Regions from separate parts of the Streptomyces sp. NPDC044719 genome, predicted to be linked through region 3. Evidence: riboswitches for the same ligand, from Rfam matches in the RefSeq annotation. Region 3 holds a riboswitch; each other region holds the start of a gene.
The links. A riboswitch is a leader RNA that binds a small molecule or an ion and turns the genes downstream of it on or off. The one in region 3 is predicted to bind cobalamin.

Region 1 (4,100 bases), on a different contig from region 3:
CCGGGCGGCGGCGGCCGCGACAGCGAGCTGACATGACGGTCGCGGCTGACGCGACCGGCACGGTCGGCGTCCGCCGCGGATGACCGCGGCCTGGGTCGGCGCGAGTGGCCGGCCGCGGCCGCATCCGGACCGGCGGTGGGTGCCGTCCCACGGGCGTGAACCTTCCCCGTCGGGGGCGGGCCGCGGCCTCGGCCCGCCGCCGACCGGTCCGTCAGCGACCCTCAGCCGCCGCTCACCGGCCGCCCCGCCGCCAGCGCGGCCAGTTCGTCCGGGGTGCGCGGGCCGGGCGCAGAGTCGTTCAACAACCCCTGGGCACGCAGCAGTTCGGCGGCTGCGGCACCCCAGGGCAACCGCAGTCCCGCCTGCCGGAGGAGATCGGTCCGGGCCAGTGCCGTGGGCGCGGGGGCGAGGTGCACGCCGTCCGGGGTGAGGAGCGCCGCGTCGTCGGCCCAGCGCAGGGCGAGATCGACGTCGTGCGTGGCCATCACCACCGTGGTGCCGTTCGCGCGCAGCCCGTCGAGTGTGCTGAGGAGCCGTTCCTGGCCGTCGGGGTCGAGTCCGGCCGTCGGCTCGTCGAGGACCAGCACACGGGGCCGCATGGCGACCGCGCCCGCGATGGCGGTCCGCTTGCGCTGCCCGTAGGAGAGCAGATGGGTGGGCCGGTCGGCCAGGGCGGTGATGTCCAGGGCGGCGAGCGCCTCCGCCACCCGCGCCCGTACCTCCGGATCGGCCAGGCCCAGGTTCAGCGGCCCGAACGACACGTCCTGCTCGACGGACGCCGCGAACAACTGGTCGTCCGGGTCCTGCACCACGAGCTGGACGGTCGTCCGCAGCCGGGTCAGGCCCTTGCGGTCGTACGTCACCGGCTGCCCGTCGACCGTCAACCGCCCCTCGTGCGGCCGCAGTCCGCCGCTGAGCAGCCGCATCAGCGTGGTCTTGCCGCTGCCGTTGCGGCCGAGCAGCGCGAGCGCCCGCCCCTCGCGGATGTCGAAGTCGAGGCCGCTGAGCACGGCCGGGCCGTCCTCGTAGGCGAAGGACGCGCCCCGCAGGGCGACGAGGGCGGGCTCGCTCATGCCGGCGGCCTTTCCAGTACGAAGGTGAGGACGGCCAGCGCCGCGAGGAGCGCGCAGCTGGCGACCGTGAAGCGGACGGATACGCGGGCCTCGGGCACCAGGACACGCAGGGTCCCGTCGTAGCCGCGCCCGGCGAGACCGGCCTGGAGGCGGGCCGCCCGGTCGAAGGCCCGGACGAACGCGGTGGCGCCGAGGCCGCCCAGCGAACGCCAGGCGGCGGCCCGCGTGGTGTGCCCGAGCCGGGCTGCCTGCGCGTCGCGGATCCGGCGCACGGAGTCCAGCAGCAGAAAGCTCATGCGGTACGTCACGAGCGCGACATCGACGACGGGCGCCGGGACGCCGGCCCGGACCAGACGCGGCAGCAGGTCGGACATGGGCGTGGTGAAGGCGAACAGCAGCACCCCCAGGGAGGCCGCCGAGGTGCGCAGCAGCAGCTCCCCGGCCCGCAGGGGCCCGTCGTCCGCGAGGGAGACGAAGCCTTCCGGCCCGCCGACCTGGACGAGCAGGGTGACCGCGCCGGTCACGCAGAAGCCCAGCGGCACCCGGTAGGCCCGCCACAGCCGGCGGCCCGGCACACCGGCCGGTCCCAGCAGCAGGGCCACCGCCGTCACGAGCACCAGCGCCGCACCCGGCCAGGGCGGCAGCGAGATGGCCAGCACGGTGAGTCCGAGACCGAGCACGGCCTTGTCCACGGGATGGCGGCGGCGCCAGCGACTGCTGTGCGCCGCCGCGTCGATCGGCAGCACGCGGCTCAGGCCCTCTCGGCCGTGGACTCCTCGGCGTCCCGCTCCCGCGCCTGTTGCTCCCCCTGCCGCCGGCCCCGGCGCAGACCGAAGTAGTAGGCGAGGACACCGGCGCCGAGCGCGGCCTGGAGGGCGAACAGCGCCGACTCGATCTCACCCGACGGCGGCTCGTACAGCGGCGAGAACCAGGGCTTGTAGTCCGGGTCGATCTCGGTGATCGCCGTCTCCGCCTGGGCGTCGGCGCCCGTGAACGGCTCCTCCTTGTGGTCGCCGAGGCCGAGCGCGAGCGGCAGTACGGCGAGCGCGGCCACGGCGAGCAGCAGCAGGAGGTTGATCTTCGTGCTCTTCTTCATCGGGTCGCCGCCTCGGTCTCGGTCACGGACTGCTTCTTGGCGAGGAGCACACCCAGCCGGGTCAGTTCGCCCTTGCTGGACTGCACCAGCAGCCGCATCACAAGGACCGTCAGCAGCCCCTCGCTCACCGCGAGCGGTATCTGGGTGACGGCGAAGATGGTGCCGAACTTGCCGAGCGCGCCCACGAACCCGCTGCCCGGGTCGGGGAAGGCCAGTGCCAGCTGCACGCTGGTGACGCAGTAGGTGGACAGGTCGGCGAAGAACGCCCCGAAGAAGACCGCGACCATCAGCGGCACGTCGTACCGCCGCAGCAGTTTGTACACGGCGTATCCGGCCCAGGGCCCGACGATCGCCATGGAGAAGACGTTGGCGCCGAGCGTGGTGAGGCCGCCGTGGGCGAGCAGGAGTGCCTGGAAGAGCAGGGTGATGGTGCCCAGCACCGCCATGATGGGCGGCCGGAACAGGATGGCTCCCAGGCCCGTTCCGGTGGGGTGGGAGCAACTGCCGGTGACCGACGGAAGCTTCAGGGCGGACAGGACGAACGTGAAGGCACCGGAGGCACCGAGGAGCAGGGTGCTCTCCGGGTGCTCGCGCACCTCACGGGTGAGCGACCGGACCCCGTGGACGACGAACGGTGCCGACGCGACGCCCCAGGCGACCGCGTGCGCGGGTGGCAGGAAACCCTCGGCTATGTGCATGGCTCAGCAGACCCTCTCCAGCACCTCGTGGATGGTTGACGTGCCTTGGCCGGTCTCCTGGCTGACGGGTACCACCGCCCGTACTCCGCCTTCCCGGGTCACAAGGACCCAGTGGCTGCCCGTGAGGGCCGGAGCCGGACTTCCCGATTCACAGTGGCGAGGGCCGCACCGGCATCACACCGGATTTCCCGTTCACCAAGGCGTGGTGACAGTAATGCCGGGATAAGGACGATGACAAGCCACCCGAGGGGGCGCGCGAGGGGGCGCCCGCTCGCACACCGGCGCAGGGCCGCTCAGTCGTCGCCGCCGTCGTCATCGTCGTCCCCGTCCTCCCAGGTCTGACGGGGCTTCTCCTGCTGGGGTTTGTCCGCCTTTTGCGCTGGGTCGGCCGTCTCCTGCGCCGGAGTCGTGGGGCTGGGCGTCGTTGCGACGGGGGCAGGGGGAGGGGGCGCGGTGGTGGACGGGGTGATATCGGCCACTGTGCCGGTGGCCGGAGCGCCGGCGCCCGGAGCCGTGTCCTTGGCAGGGTCGGAGGAAAGGGGCGAGGCGGAGTCCGCGGACGGTGTGGCGGCGGGGCTGCTCGCGGAGGGGGACGCGTCGGGCTCCGTGCCCTCCGTCGCGGTGTTGTCGGGCGAGAACCACAGCATGCCGGCGAGCATCGCGGCGGCGAAGAGCGCCGCGGCGGCGATCGTCGCGGCCGCCCTGCGGCGGTGGTCGGGGCCGCCCCGGGGCGCGGCGCGGCGCGAACGGCCGGTCCGGGGTGAGCGGCCGGTGCGCAGCCCCGGGGCGCCGGGCAGCGCGTAGGCGGCCGGGTTGCGGGTCTCGGCGGCCGAATACGGCCTCCGAGTGGCGGACGTCACGGGGGGCGCGGCCTCCGGCAGCGGCTCGGGCAGCCCTCGCCAGGCGCCCCCGGCGAACCACTCGGCGGTCTGCTGGGCGGTGGGCCGGTCCTCGGGCTGCTTGGCGAGCAGGCCGAGCAGGTAGTTCTCGAAGGCCGGCGGGAGTCCGGCGACACCGAGCTCGCGAGGCGGAACGGGCGCGGAGTCGAGGTGCTGGTGGAGGAGCGCGACAGCGGTGTCCGCCTGGAACGGCGGCCGCCCGCTGAGGAGTTGGTAGAGCAGACACCCCAGGGAGTACATGTCGGAGGCGGGACCCGCGGGCTGGCCCAGGGCGCGTTCGGGCGCCAGGTAGAGGCCGGTGCCGACGATCTGGCCGGTGGCGGTGAGCGCGGCG
Region 2 (4,100 bases), on a different contig from region 3:
GCAGGTAGTACGTCGTCTTCAGCCCGGCCTTCCAGGCGTACGCGTACATCGAGGAGAGCTTGCCGATCGTCGGCGTCTCCATGAAGAGGTTCAGGGACTGGGACTGGTCCAGGAACGGTGTCCTGGCCGCCGCCATGTCGATCAGGCCGCGCTGCGGGACCTCCCACGCCGTGCGGTAGAGCGCCCGTACGTCCTCGGGGATCCAGGCGAACTCCTGCACCGAGCCGTTCGCCTCGCGCAGGGCCTCCCGGCTGCGGGCGTCCCACACGCCGAGCCGCTTCAGCTCGTCCACCAGGTAGGAGTTGACCTGGAGGAACTCACCGGACAGCGTCTCGCGCTTGAACAGGTTGGACACCTGCGGCTCGATGCACTCGTACACGCCCGCGATGGAGGCGATGGTGGCCGTGGGCGCGATGGCGAGGAGCAGGGAGTTGCGCATGCCGGTCGTGGCGATGCGCTCGCGCAGGGCCGCCCAGCGCTCCGGCCAGGTCAGCTCCACGTCGTAGTGGTCGGGGTGCAGCACGCCCCGGGCCGTACGGGTCTTCTCCCAGGCGGGAAGCGGTCCGTTGCGCTCGGCGAGGTCGGCGGAGGCCTCGTACGCGGCGAGCATGATGCGCTCGGCGATACGGGTGGAGAGCGCCTTGGCCTCGGGCGAGTCGAAGGGCAGGCGCAGCTTGAAGAAGACGTCCTGAAGGCCCATCGCGCCGAGGCCGACCGGACGCCAGCGGGCATTGGAGCGGCCCGCCTGCTCGGTCGGGTAGAAGTTGATGTCCACGACCCGGTCGAGGAACGTGACGGCCGTACGGACGGTCTCGTCCAGACGCTCCCAGTCGAGGTCGCCGGTCGATGTGTCGGCAAAGGAACCCAGGTTGACCGAGCCCAGGTTGCAGACCGCCGTCTCCCCGTCGCTGGTGACCTCGAGGATCTCCGTGCAGAGGTTGGAGGAGTGGACGACGTGGCCCGGCTCGGCCGTCTGGTTGGCGGTGCGGTTGGCGGCGTCCTTGAAGGTCATCCAGCCGTTGCCGGTCTGCGCGAGGGCGCGCATCATGCGGCCGTACAGCTCACGGGCGGGCAGGTTCTTCTTCGCCAGGCCCTTCGCCTCGGCCACCCGGTACGCGGCGTCGAACTCCTCGCCGTACAGGTCGACCAGCTCGGGCACGTCCGAGGGGGAGAACAGCGACCACTGCCCGTCGGCGTTCACCCGCCGCATGAACTCGTCGGGCACCCAGTGCGCCAGGTTCAGGTTGTGCGTACGGCGGGCGTCCTCGCCGGTGTTGTCGCGCAGCTCCAGGAACTCCTCGATGTCGGAGTGCCAGGTCTCCAGATAGACCGCGGCCGCGCCCTTGCGGCGACCGCCCTGGTTCACGGCGGCGACCGAGGCGTCGAGGGTCTTCAGGAACGGGACGATGCCGTTGGAGTGGCCGTTGGTGCCGCGGATCAGCGAACCGCGCGCACGGATACGGGAGTACGAAAGACCGATGCCGCCCGCGTGCTTCGACAGCCGCGCCACCTGGTGGTACCGGTCGTAGATCGAGTCCAGCTCGTCCTTGGGGGAGTCGAGGAGGTAGCAGGACGACATCTGGGGGTGCCGGGTGCCGGAGTTGAAGAGGGTGGGGGAGGAGGGGAGGTAGTCGAGGCGGCTCATGAGGCCGTAGAGCGCGGCGACCTCGTCGACGGAATGTGCCGTGTCGTCCTCGGCGAGGCCGGCGGCGACGCGCAGCATGAAGTGCTGGGGCGTCTCGACGACCTTGCGGGTGATCGGGTGGCGGAGCAGGTAGCGGCTGTGCAGCGTCCGCAGGCCGAAGTAGCCGAAGCGGTCGTCGGCGGCCCGGTCGATCAGCGCGTCGAGCCGGGCGGCGTGGACGCGCACGAACTCGGCGGTCCGGTCGGAGATCAGGCCCTCCCGGTGGCCGGCCGCGACGGACTCGGTGAAGGACGTGACGCCCTGGGAGGCGGCCTCCTCGCGGATGCCGATCGTCAGCAGGCGCGCGGCCAGCCGGGAGTAGGCGGGGTCCTCGGAGATGAGGCCGGCGGCCGACTCCGTCGCGAGCTCGCGCAGCTCCGTCTCGTCCGCCCGCGCGGACCGGCCGCGCAGGGCGGCGGCGGCGACCCGGCCGGGGTCGGCGTCGGGGAGATCGGCGGTCAGCTCGGTCAGGGTCCGCAGCAGCGCGGCACCGGGACCGTCGTGCTCGTCTTCGGAAGCTGAGACCGGTTCGGCTGGCGCGATGGTCACGTGGGGCTCTCCCTCGCTCGGCAAGGGGCCTCGCGCAGGGCAGGGGCAGCACACGAGCGCACACGGCGTCGCGTCCACCGGCCCATTCCACGAGGCCCGGACGTCAGGGCACCCCGGCCGGACGGCCGGGTGCGCTGTCGGCAGGTCCTCGGACTGACGCTCGTGCACGAAACATGCACAAGTACACCGTTGCGGGACAGTTCCGGATTCGCACCGGATTCCCCTGCGGCGACAGCGAGCACGAGCATACATCTTGTGCTGGGTTCGGGTGGCACCCCCAGATGTTGTGTCGCGCTGGTGTCGGAGCGTCAGCTGACAGGCGAGAAGAGTGATGCCCTGTCGGCGTTTCTCCATCGGGTTGCGCGGCGTGCGGGGAGTGCTTCCATGGAAGTAGGTGCCGACGTCCGCGGGTCCTCCGTACTGGGAAGAAGATCGCCCTCGGAGGGAGTACTCACCATGACGAGGGTCGTCCGTCGCACACCGGGCAAGGAGCGGCCCCACAACGCGCCGATGGCCACGCTGGATCTGCGACGGGCGGCGAGATGGACCAGCCGCGTCGTCGTCGGCTACTGGCACAGCGTGACCATCCGCCTCGAGGCACGCCGCGGCACCACCCGGCCCAGGAAGTGGCGCAGGTGGTTCTCCTACACCAACGTGCTCCGGATGGTGTGGGCGGTCGGCGCCCTCGTTGTCTTCGGCTGGATCGGGGCCGGCGTGCACATGCTGGTCACCGACGGGGAGACGTCGGTCGAGAGATGGCAGAAGGAGCCGGGGCTCGACGCCTTGGTGCGTTTCATCGGCCCGGCCCTCACCGCTTCGGTCGCCGCCGCGCTCTTCCTGTTCTGGTGGTACAGCTGGAACAAACGGCGATACCTCGTGAAGGCCCGCAAGGACCCGCACAAGCTCGTGCTCACGGCGGGGCAGGACTCCACCGAGATCGTGGGTCGCGAGGAGCTCGCGCAGGTCATCGCCCAACGGCTGAGGGAGCGCGGCACCCGTCGGCCCTATCTGCTCGTGGGCGGTGTCGGCACGGGGAAGACCGCCGTCCTTGTGCGGCTCACCGAACTACTGGCCCGGCAGCGTGCCGTGCCCGTGCCGATCCGGCTCCGGGACGCCGACGGCGGGACCGATCTGAACTTCGAGCGCATGGCCAAGCAGCGTTTCGCCGAGGTGGCGCCGCAGGGCATTCTGGCCCGTACCAAGATCGAGCGGGTCTGGCAGCAACTGCTCGCCGACGACAAGCTGGTCGTCATCGCCGACGGACTCGAAGAGGCTCTTCTCGACGGCGGTCTTCAGCAGAACCGTGACAACATCATCCGGTGTGCCATCGAACGCGCCTATGAGGAGCGGCTGCCGGTGGTCATCGCCTCCCGGCCGCACAGTCCTCTGGACACCACGCCCGCCGCGATCGTGGAGCTGGAACCGCTGAGCGAGGAGGAGGCGCTGCAATTCGTCAAAGCCTCCGTACCGGAGACGGACGAGCGCCGCGTGGACTGGATCGTGGAGACGGCGGAGGTGACCGAATCACCCGTCTACCTGCAGATCGCCCGTGAACTGCACCGGCACGGCGCCCTCGAACGTGACCGCCCGACCGACGACCCGAAGCGTCTGAACACCCGCAGCCGGGACCGGAGCACGCTTCGGTTGTGGCTGTTGGACACCTGGGGCCGTGCCCTGCTCGAAGGCAGGCTGCGCGAGGACGTCGCGCTCGCCCCGCAAGAGCGCCGCGACACCCTCGAGGTGGTGTCCGCACTGGCCTGTGTGGGACTGCTCCAGGACAAGCTGGAGGTGGACTGCGCCGAGTTGCTCGGCCCGGACAGTCACCCCGGTGGGCCTCTGTGGGTCAGGGTGCCCGGCACCGACCGGT
Region 3 (4,100 bases):
GCGTCGGCCAGCCCCCGCTCCCTGAGCCACTCCAGCGCGCGGACCGTCCCCCGGGTCCCGGGCACGATGACGAGGTCGGCGTCGGCGAGTTCCTCCGGCCGGTCCACGAACCGCACGACGACACCGGGTTCGGCGGCCAGCGCGTCGACGTCCGTGAAGTTGGACATGAGGGGGACGGCACAGACGGCGACACGCAGCACGTCCTCGCCGACGGGCGGGGCGACGACGGACTCACGGACCGTCCCCCGCAGGGAGACGCGCAGCCCGTCCTCCTCGTCGATCCCGAGCCCGTGCCTAAACGGCAGAACGCCGTACGTCTGCCGCCCGGTGAGGCCGTGCAGCATGTCGAGCCCCGGCTCCAGCAGGGAGACGTCCCCACGGAACTTGTTCACGAGGAACCCGGCGACACACTCCTGGTCCTCGCGTGACAGCAGGGCGACGGTCCCGAAGAACGAGGCGAAGACCCCGCCCCGGTCGATGTCGCCGACGACGAGCACGGGGAGGCCTGCGTTGCGGGCGATCCCCATGTTGACGATGTCCGTCCGCCGCAGATTGATCTCCGCCGGCGAACCGGCCCCCTCACAGATCACCGCGTCATACGTGCCCCGCAACCGCTCCAGGCAGTCCAGCACCGTCCCGAGCAGCCGCTGCTGCCGCCCCCCGTGGTACCCGCGGGCACTGAGCTCCCCGACCGGCTTGCCCAGCAGCACGACCTGACTGCTCTGCTCGCCGCCGGGCTTGAGCAGCACGGGATTCATCAACGCGGTCGGCTCCACGCGGCACGCCTGCGCCTGCATGGCCTGCGCCCGCCCGATCTCGGCGCCTTCCCGCGTCACGAACGAATTCAGGGACATGTTCTGCGCCTTGAAGGGCGCGACCTTGACGCCCTGCCGCACCAGCCACCGGCAGATCCCGGCGGTCACGACGCTCTTGCCGGCGTCGGAGGTGGTACCGGCGACGAGAAGCCCACCGCCCGTCATGACGTACGCCCCTTCACGATGTGGCGCGCGGCGACACAGACGCCGAGCGCGAGCCAGCCGACACGCCTGGACAGCCGTACGGCCCGTTCGATGTCCCGGGTTTTGACACCGTGCCCCGCGCCGTTGAGGACGGGCCGGTGCTCGACCCGCCCGCCGTAGGACAGGGTTCCGCCGAGCCGCACCCCGAGCGCCCCCGCGAACGAGGCCTCCACGGGCCCTGCGTTGGGGCTCGGATGCTTGGCGGCATCGGCACGCCAGGCCGTCACGGCTCCGCGTGGATCGCCCCCGGCCACGGCCGCGAGCACGGCGGTCAGCCGGGCCCCTGGCCACCCCACGACATCGTCCAGCCGCGCGGAGGCCCACCCGTAGCGCCGGTACCGCGCCGACTTGTGCCCGACCATGGCGTCGAGGGTGTTGACGGCCCGGAACCCGAGAAGCCCCGGCACGCCACCCATGGCGCCCCACACGAGCGCCCCCACGACGGCGTCGGAGGTGTTCTCCGCGACGGACTCGACGACGGCCCGGGCGATCCCGTCGGCGTCCAGGGCCTGCGGATCCCGTCCGCACAGATGCGGCAGCCGCGCACGGGCCGCGTCGACGTCCCCGGCCTCCAGGGCGCGCCCGATGGCCTGCGCCTCCCGCGCGAGTGAAGTCCCCCCGACGACGGCCCAGGTGGCGACAGCGGTCAGTCCGACCGACGCGGGGGCGGACGTACGCACCGCACGCGCGGCGACGGCCCCCAGCGCGGCGGCCCCGCCCGCGCACACCACGGTGTGCAGCGCGCCCCACCCCCGGTGGTCCCGCCACAGCACCCGCTCCACGGCACGCGCGGCCCGCCCGAACCCGGCGACCGGATGCCCCCGGCGAGGATCGCCGAGCAGCAGATCACCGATCAGACCGACGGCGGCACCGTACGCGTGAACGCGACCGGCACCCATGGGCTCAGCCGGCCACGGGGGCGGACAATGGTGGGGTACTGACCCTCGATCGGCAGCCGAACATGGCGATATGTCCTCACTCAGGGTGTCCACGCCCTGGTTCGACGAGACCGGCGGTGAGAGTTCCTGGCTCCCGGGGGTTGTTACCCCGGTGACAGTGGCGGGACCGCGCCGGACTTCCACCGGCTTCCTCTCCTGCCGCCGTATTGGCCCCGGCAGTCCACCACGGCCGCGAACAGCCGTCAACTTGCCGTTGACCTGCGAGAGGAGAGTGTGGACAAGCCCACACCGCGCTAACACGCCGCTCCGCTCCCGGGGACCGGCTCGGCTCCGCGGCGGCCCGGGTCCGCTCCGCCGACGGCACTCCCGCCGGCTCCGGATTCCTGCGGCCCGACGCGGCGATACGGGACGGCCGGTCACCGTTGCCGCGACCGTGCGAAGGCCAGGGCGCCCGCGAGTTCGCTTTCTGTGGAATGCCGACACGGCGCGCCGATGGTGAGCCGGTGGGGCCGGCCATCGAGAGCGACGCCGACATCTCCGTGAGTCCTGGCCGACGACGGAACCCTGCTGAGCGACGGCGGCCCCTCGAGACGCCGGCGACGGCCGGCGCGGACACCGGCTCCCCCTGCCCCTGAACCCCCGCCCACGACAACCGGGCGGCCCAGGACCAAAGCCCCGTGCCGCCCGGCGACAGACGATCGTGGTCAGGCCACGATCAGATAGATCCCGTACCCCACAGCCGCCGCACACGCCGCGAAGCACGCATACGCGCCCGTCACCGCGAGCCCCGCGGACCCGCCCGCCGCCACCGCACGCTCGCGGCGCGACAGGCCGGTGATGCCGAGGGTGAACAGGCCGACGAGGAGAACGGTGGCCACGAGGCTGACGCCGAAGACGGAGCCGAGGGTCGCCCAGTCGATCTTCATCTCAGAGATTCTTCCTTGTCACCGGGTGGGCGGGATCAGACCGAGGTGGTCGTGGTGGAGGGCTTGCGATCGGCCTGGGCCGGGATCGTGGCGGCCAGCTCCTCGGACGGGCCCGCCGGAGGCGGCGTCACCGCGGCGATGGCGGTGGTCACGACGCCGGCCGGCTCCTCGTCGACCTCGTTGACGTTCGTGTGGTCGACGACCTCGCGGCGCGACAGCTTCCAGATCACCGCGCTGGAGGCGACCAGGAAGATCGCCACGACCGCCGTGCCCCAGTTCCCGAAGCCGGTCACGTACTCGGCGAGCGCACCCACCAGGGCCGCCGCCGGCAGCGTCAGACCCCAGGCGACGAACATCCGCGTCGCCGTCGACCAGCGGACCACGCCGCCCTTGCGGCCGAGCCCCGCGCCCATCACCGCGCCGGACACGGAGTGGGTGGTGGAGAGGGAGAAGCCGAGGTGCGAGGAGGCCAGGATGACCGTCGCCGCGCTGGTCTGGGCGGCGAAGCCCTGCTGCGGCTGGAGGTCGGTCAGGCCCTTGCCCATGGTGCGGATGATGCGCCAGCCGCCGAGGTAGGTGCCGAGCGCGATGGCGATACCCGCGGAGAGGATGACCCACATGGGCGGGTCGGAGTCGGGGGCGACGGCGCCGCCGGCGACCAGGGCGAGGGTGATGACACCCATCGTCTTCTGGGCGTCGTTGGTGCCGTGGGCCAGCGAGACCAGGCCCGCGGAGGCGATCTGGCCGGCCCGGTAGCCCTTCTTGGAGGCCTCGCCGTCGGCCTTCTTGCCGAGGGAGTAGGTCAACCGGGTGCCGAGCATCGCCGCGATGCCCGCGACCAGCGGGGCGGCGATCGCCGGGATCAGCACCTTGGTGACCAGCACGTCACCGTGCACCGCGCCGACGCCCGCCGAGGCGATCGTGGCACCGATCAGGCCGCCCATCAGGGCGTGCGACGAACTGGACGGCAGACCGACGAGCCAGGTCAGCAGGTTCCAGAGGATCGCGCCGACCAGAGCGGCGAAGATGACCTCGGGACGGATGCCGGCCTCGTCGACCAGGCCTTTGGAGATCGTGTTCGCGACTTCGACGGACAGGAAGGCGCCGACCAGGTTGAGCACCGCGGACATGGCCACCGCGATCTTCGGTCTCATGGCGCCCGTGGAAATGGTCGTGGCCATCGCGTTCGCGGTGTCGTGGAAACCGTTCGTGAAATCGAACGCAAGTGCGGTTACCACCACAATCGCGAGGATCAG
Region 4 (4,100 bases), on a different contig from region 3:
GCGCCCTTGTAGCCGCCGGGGTGGTCGGTGGTCTCGGTCGTGACCGGGTAGACCAGCCGCTCCTCGATGTGGTCGGCGCGGATGTGCTTCGCCGCGATCGAGCGCGCGATGGAACGACCGTGCCGCGCGCTGTGGTACGCGATCACGTCCGCCTCGGCGATGGCCTCCACGGCCCGCACGGTCATCAGGGACGGGTCACCGGGGCCGAGCCCCACCCCGTACAGCTTGCCGCTCACTCTTCCTCACTCGCGATCGCGTTGAGCGCGGCGGCCGCGATGGCACTGCCCCCGCGGCGGCCGCGCACGACCAGGTGCTCCAGGCCCGACGGGTGTGCGGCCAGGGCGTCCTTGGACTCGGCGGCTCCGACGAAACCGACCGGGACACCGATGACGGCGGCCGGGCGAGGTGCCCCCTCGTCGATCATCTCCAGCAGCCGGAACAGGGCGGTGGGCGCGTTGCCCACGGCCACCACCGAGCCCTCCAGCCGGTCCCGCCACAGCTCCATCGCGGCGGCGCTGCGCGTGGTGCCCAGCTTCGCCGCGAGCTCCGGCACGGACGGGTCGGAGAGGGTGCACAGCACGTCGTTGTCGGCGGGCAGCCGCTTGCGCGTCACGCCGCTGGCCACCATCTGCACATCGGTGAAGATGGGCGCGCCGGCGCGCAGAGCCTCACGGGCGCGGGCCACGACGGCCGGGCTGTAGGCCAGGTCCCGTACGAGGTCGACCATCCCGCAGGCGTGGATCATCCGGACCGTGACCTGGCTGACGTCGGCGGGCAGGGACGCGAGGTCCGCCTCCGCGCGGATGGTGGCGAAGGACTGGCGGTAGATGGCCGGGCCGTCCTTCTCGTAGTCGTACGTGGTCACAGTGTCCTTCTCGCTGCCTTCGGTCGTCGTGGCGGTCATGTCGTCGCAGGGGTCATGAGGCGATCGCCGCCAGGGCGGCGGCGAGCCGGGCAGGGTCGTCCAGGGAGGTGGTCCGGGTTTTCCGGCTGCTCACGGCGGTGGAGAGCAGGTAGCCGCCTTCCGGAGCGGCGACCACGTCGACGCGGTCGCCCGGTGGGTGTCCGCAGCGGCGTTCACAGCCGGACCAGTACAAGGGGAGGCCACCCGGCTCGATCGCGTCGAGAGCCTCGGCCGCGTCGGTCCGTACGTCCGCCCGTGACTTGGCACATCCGGGCCTGCCGATACAGGCGCCGACGCGCAGCCAGGGGGACCCGGGGTCGGTGACGAGGCCGGTGGCGGCGAGTCTGGCGAGGGATTCGTCCGGGTCCGTTCCGTGTGTGGGAAGAACCACACCGCGCCACGGGGTGAGACGCAGCTCACCGGCGGCGACGTACGTCAATTCCCGCCACTGACGCGCCGAGAGCCGTCCCAGGGGAACGTGCACGGAGAGGCCGGCACCGAGGGGTCCCGGGGGCGGACCGGATGTGCGGCCGGTCTCCCGGTTCCGCCGCTCGTGCCGGACCCCCTCGGCCCGCAGTCGTTCACCGACCGCGTCGAGCAACTCCTCGCCGGAGAGGGACAGTTCCTCCACGCGCCAGACGCGGCCCCCGCTCGTCCGCGCCGCCTCCAGGAAGGCCTCCGCGGCCATCAACGCGGCCCGGGCCGCTTCCTCGGCACCGACGTGCAGCGCCTCTCCGGCTTTTCCGAGCGCGAGTTCCGCGCCACCGTCCGCCGTCGCCCGTACCGTCACATCGGCATCGAGTCCGGCCACGTCCCCGCGTCCGTCGTCCAGCGCGAACAGAAAACGCCCCGACAGGTCCCGCGCCGCCTCGCTCGCGCACAACGCCGCGTCCAGGGCCGTCAGCCAGGGGCGTACGTCCAGCACGCCCCGCCCGTCGAGACCGGACAGCGGCGAGGCCACGATGTTGCGCACCCGCTCGTGCCCGCGCGAGGGCAGCAGACCGGCCGCGTCCAGCGACTCGGCCAGCTCCCCGGCGCAGCCCTCGGGCAGACCCCGCAGTTGCGCGTTGCCGCGCGAGGTCAGATGCAGGTCTCCGTCGCCCAGCCGTTCGGCCACGTCCCCGAGCGTCTGCGCCTGCGCAACGGTCAGCACACCACCGGGAATCCGGACGCGAGCGAGTGCTCCGTCGTCCGCCGCGTGCAGCCGCAGCGTCCCCGGACAGGCATCACCGCGGTCGCGTGGGACCGCTGTGGCCTGGGTCGATGAGCGCTGGGCAGCCGTGGACATGGCGGCGAGCATACCTACCATCACACCTGGTGTATGCCGTGCCCTCTTCCCCTGGCACTTACTATGATCGCGGCGGATCATCCGGTCCGCCATCGCCACGACGGCGACAGGGGAGGAAGCCCGGTGCGAGTCCGGCGCGGTCCCGCCACTGTGAGTCCGGCCCATGCGGCCGGGCGAGTCAGGAACTCCCTTCCCCAGGCTCGGCCTCGTCCGAGCAGGGGAGACCCCATTTCGACACCACCCGGGGCGCGGACACCCCGAGGAAGGCCCGACGCCGCATGCTGCATTCATCCGGGGGACGACCCCCGCACCCCCGAATCTTGCTCCTGTCGACGTCCGACACTGACCTGCTGAGCGCCCGCGCGGCCGCCGGCCCGGTGTCCTACCGTTTCGCGAACCCCTCCCGGCTCGCCCTCGACGACCTCCCCGGCCTCCTCGACGGGGTCGACCTGGTCGTCGTACGCCTCCTCGGCGGTATCCGGGCCTGGCAGGACGGCCTCGACCTGCTCCTGGCCGACGGCCGCCCGGTGGTCGTCCTCACCGGCGAACAGGCTCCGGACGCCCAGCTGATGGAAACCTCCACCGTCCCCGTCGGCATCGCCGCCGAGGCGCACGCCTACCTCGCCCACGGCGGCCCGGCCAACCTGGAGCAACTCGCCCGCTTCCTCTCCGACACGGTCCTGCTCACCGGCCACGGCTTCGAGGCACCGGCGGCGGCACCCACCTGGGGACCGCTGGAGCGCACGCCCCGCGACGGCGCCGACGGTCCGACCGTCGCTGTGCTCTACTACCGGGCCCACCACATGAGCGGCAACACCGCCTTCGTGGCCGCCCTGTGCGACGCGATCGAGGACGGGGGCGGCCGGGCCCTGCCCCTGTACGTCGCCTCGCTGCGCGCCCCCGAGCCCGAGCTGATCGAGGAACTCCGCGCCGCCGACGTGATCATCACCACGGTCCTCGCCGCGGGCGGCACCAAGCCCGCCCAGGCATCGGCCGGCGGTGACGACGAGTCCTGGGACGCCGGTGCGCTCACCGAGCTGGACGTCCCGATCCTCCAGGCCCTGTGCCTCACGGGTTCGCGTGCCGCCTGGGAGGCGAACGACGAGGGCGTCTCCCCGCTCGACGCGGCCAGCCAGATCGCCGTCCCCGAGTTCGACGGCCGCCTCATCACCGTCCCGTTCTCCTTCAAGGAGATCGACGAGGACGGCCTCCCGGCCTACGTCGCCGACCCCGAGCGCGCGGCCCGCGTCGCCGGAATCGCCGTACGCCACGCCCGGCTCCGACACATCCGCCCCGCCGACAAGCGCCTCGCGCTGGTCCTCTCCGCCTACCCGACCAAGCACTCCCGCATCGGCAACGCGGTCGGCCTCGACACCCCCGCCAGCGCGGTGGCCCTGCTGCGGCGCCTGCGCGAGGAGGGCTACGACTTCGGCACGGACGCCGAGGTGCCGGGCCTGGCCTCCGGCGACGGCGACGAGCTGATCCGCGCGCTGATCGAGGCGGGCGGCCACGACCAGGACTGGCTCACCGAGGAGCAGCTCGCCCGCAACCCGGTGCGCATCCCGGCCGCCGACTACCGCCGCTGGTACGCCACGCTCCCCGAGGAACTGCGCACGGCGGTGGAGGAGCACTGGGGTCCCGCGCCCGGCGAGATGTTCGTCGACCGCAGCCGCAACCCGGAGGGCGACATCGTCCTCGCGGCCCTCCGCTTCGGCAACCTGCTGATCCTCATCCAGCCCCCGCGCGGCTTCGGCGAGAACCCGATCGCGATCTACCACGACCCGGACCTGCCGCCCTCCCACCACTACCTGGCCGCCTACCGCTGGATCGCCGCCCGCGCCGAGGACGGCGGCTTCGGCGCCGACGCGATGATCCACCTCGGCAAGCACGGCAACCTCGAGTGGCTGC

Region 1: linked by a shared signal. The riboswitch ahead of AC07DF_RS08380 (energy-coupling factor ABC transporter permease) and the one ahead of AC07DF_RS20465 (cobalamin biosynthesis protein) in region 3 are both predicted to bind cobalamin.
Region 2: linked by a shared signal. The riboswitch ahead of AC07DF_RS04215 (ribonucleoside-diphosphate reductase subunit alpha) and the one ahead of AC07DF_RS20465 (cobalamin biosynthesis protein) in region 3 are both predicted to bind cobalamin.
Region 4: linked by a shared signal. The riboswitch ahead of cobN (cobaltochelatase subunit CobN) and the one ahead of AC07DF_RS20465 (cobalamin biosynthesis protein) in region 3 are both predicted to bind cobalamin.

The regions. Positions count from the first base shown of each region.
Region 1 covers NZ_JBWKHE010000002.1:361,479-365,578, forward strand. Annotated here, with positions in the region: partial or broken gene AC07DF_RS08360 (FAD-binding protein) at 1-31, shown strand, start outside; gene AC07DF_RS08365 (energy-coupling factor ABC transporter ATP-binding protein) at 222-1,073, opposite strand; gene cbiQ (cobalt ECF transporter T component CbiQ) at 1,070-1,819, opposite strand; gene AC07DF_RS08375 (energy-coupling factor ABC transporter substrate-binding protein) at 1,825-2,169, opposite strand; gene AC07DF_RS08380 (energy-coupling factor ABC transporter permease) at 2,166-2,867, opposite strand; cobalamin riboswitch at 2,898-3,082, opposite strand; gene AC07DF_RS08385 (serine/threonine-protein kinase) at 3,161-4,100, opposite strand, start outside.
Region 2 covers NZ_JBWKHE010000001.1:889,507-893,606, forward strand. Annotated here, with positions in the region: gene AC07DF_RS04215 (ribonucleoside-diphosphate reductase subunit alpha) at 1-2,233, opposite strand, end outside; cobalamin riboswitch at 2,356-2,481, opposite strand; gene AC07DF_RS04220 (NACHT domain-containing protein) at 2,690-4,100, shown strand, end outside.
Region 3 covers NZ_JBWKHE010000005.1:61,841-65,940, reverse strand. Annotated here, with positions in the region: gene AC07DF_RS20470 (cobyric acid synthase) at 1-980, opposite strand, end outside; gene AC07DF_RS20465 (cobalamin biosynthesis protein) at 977-1,918, opposite strand; cobalamin riboswitch at 2,020-2,158, opposite strand; gene AC07DF_RS20460 (hypothetical protein) at 2,623-2,844, opposite strand; gene AC07DF_RS20455 (inorganic phosphate transporter) at 2,880-4,100, opposite strand, start outside.
Region 4 covers NZ_JBWKHE010000002.1:722,358-726,457, forward strand. Annotated here, with positions in the region: gene AC07DF_RS10040 (precorrin-2 C(20)-methyltransferase) at 1-236, opposite strand, end outside; gene AC07DF_RS10045 (precorrin-8X methylmutase) at 233-904, opposite strand; gene cobG (precorrin-3B synthase) at 918-2,204, opposite strand; cobalamin riboswitch at 2,249-2,400, shown strand; gene cobN (cobaltochelatase subunit CobN) at 2,471-4,100, shown strand, end outside.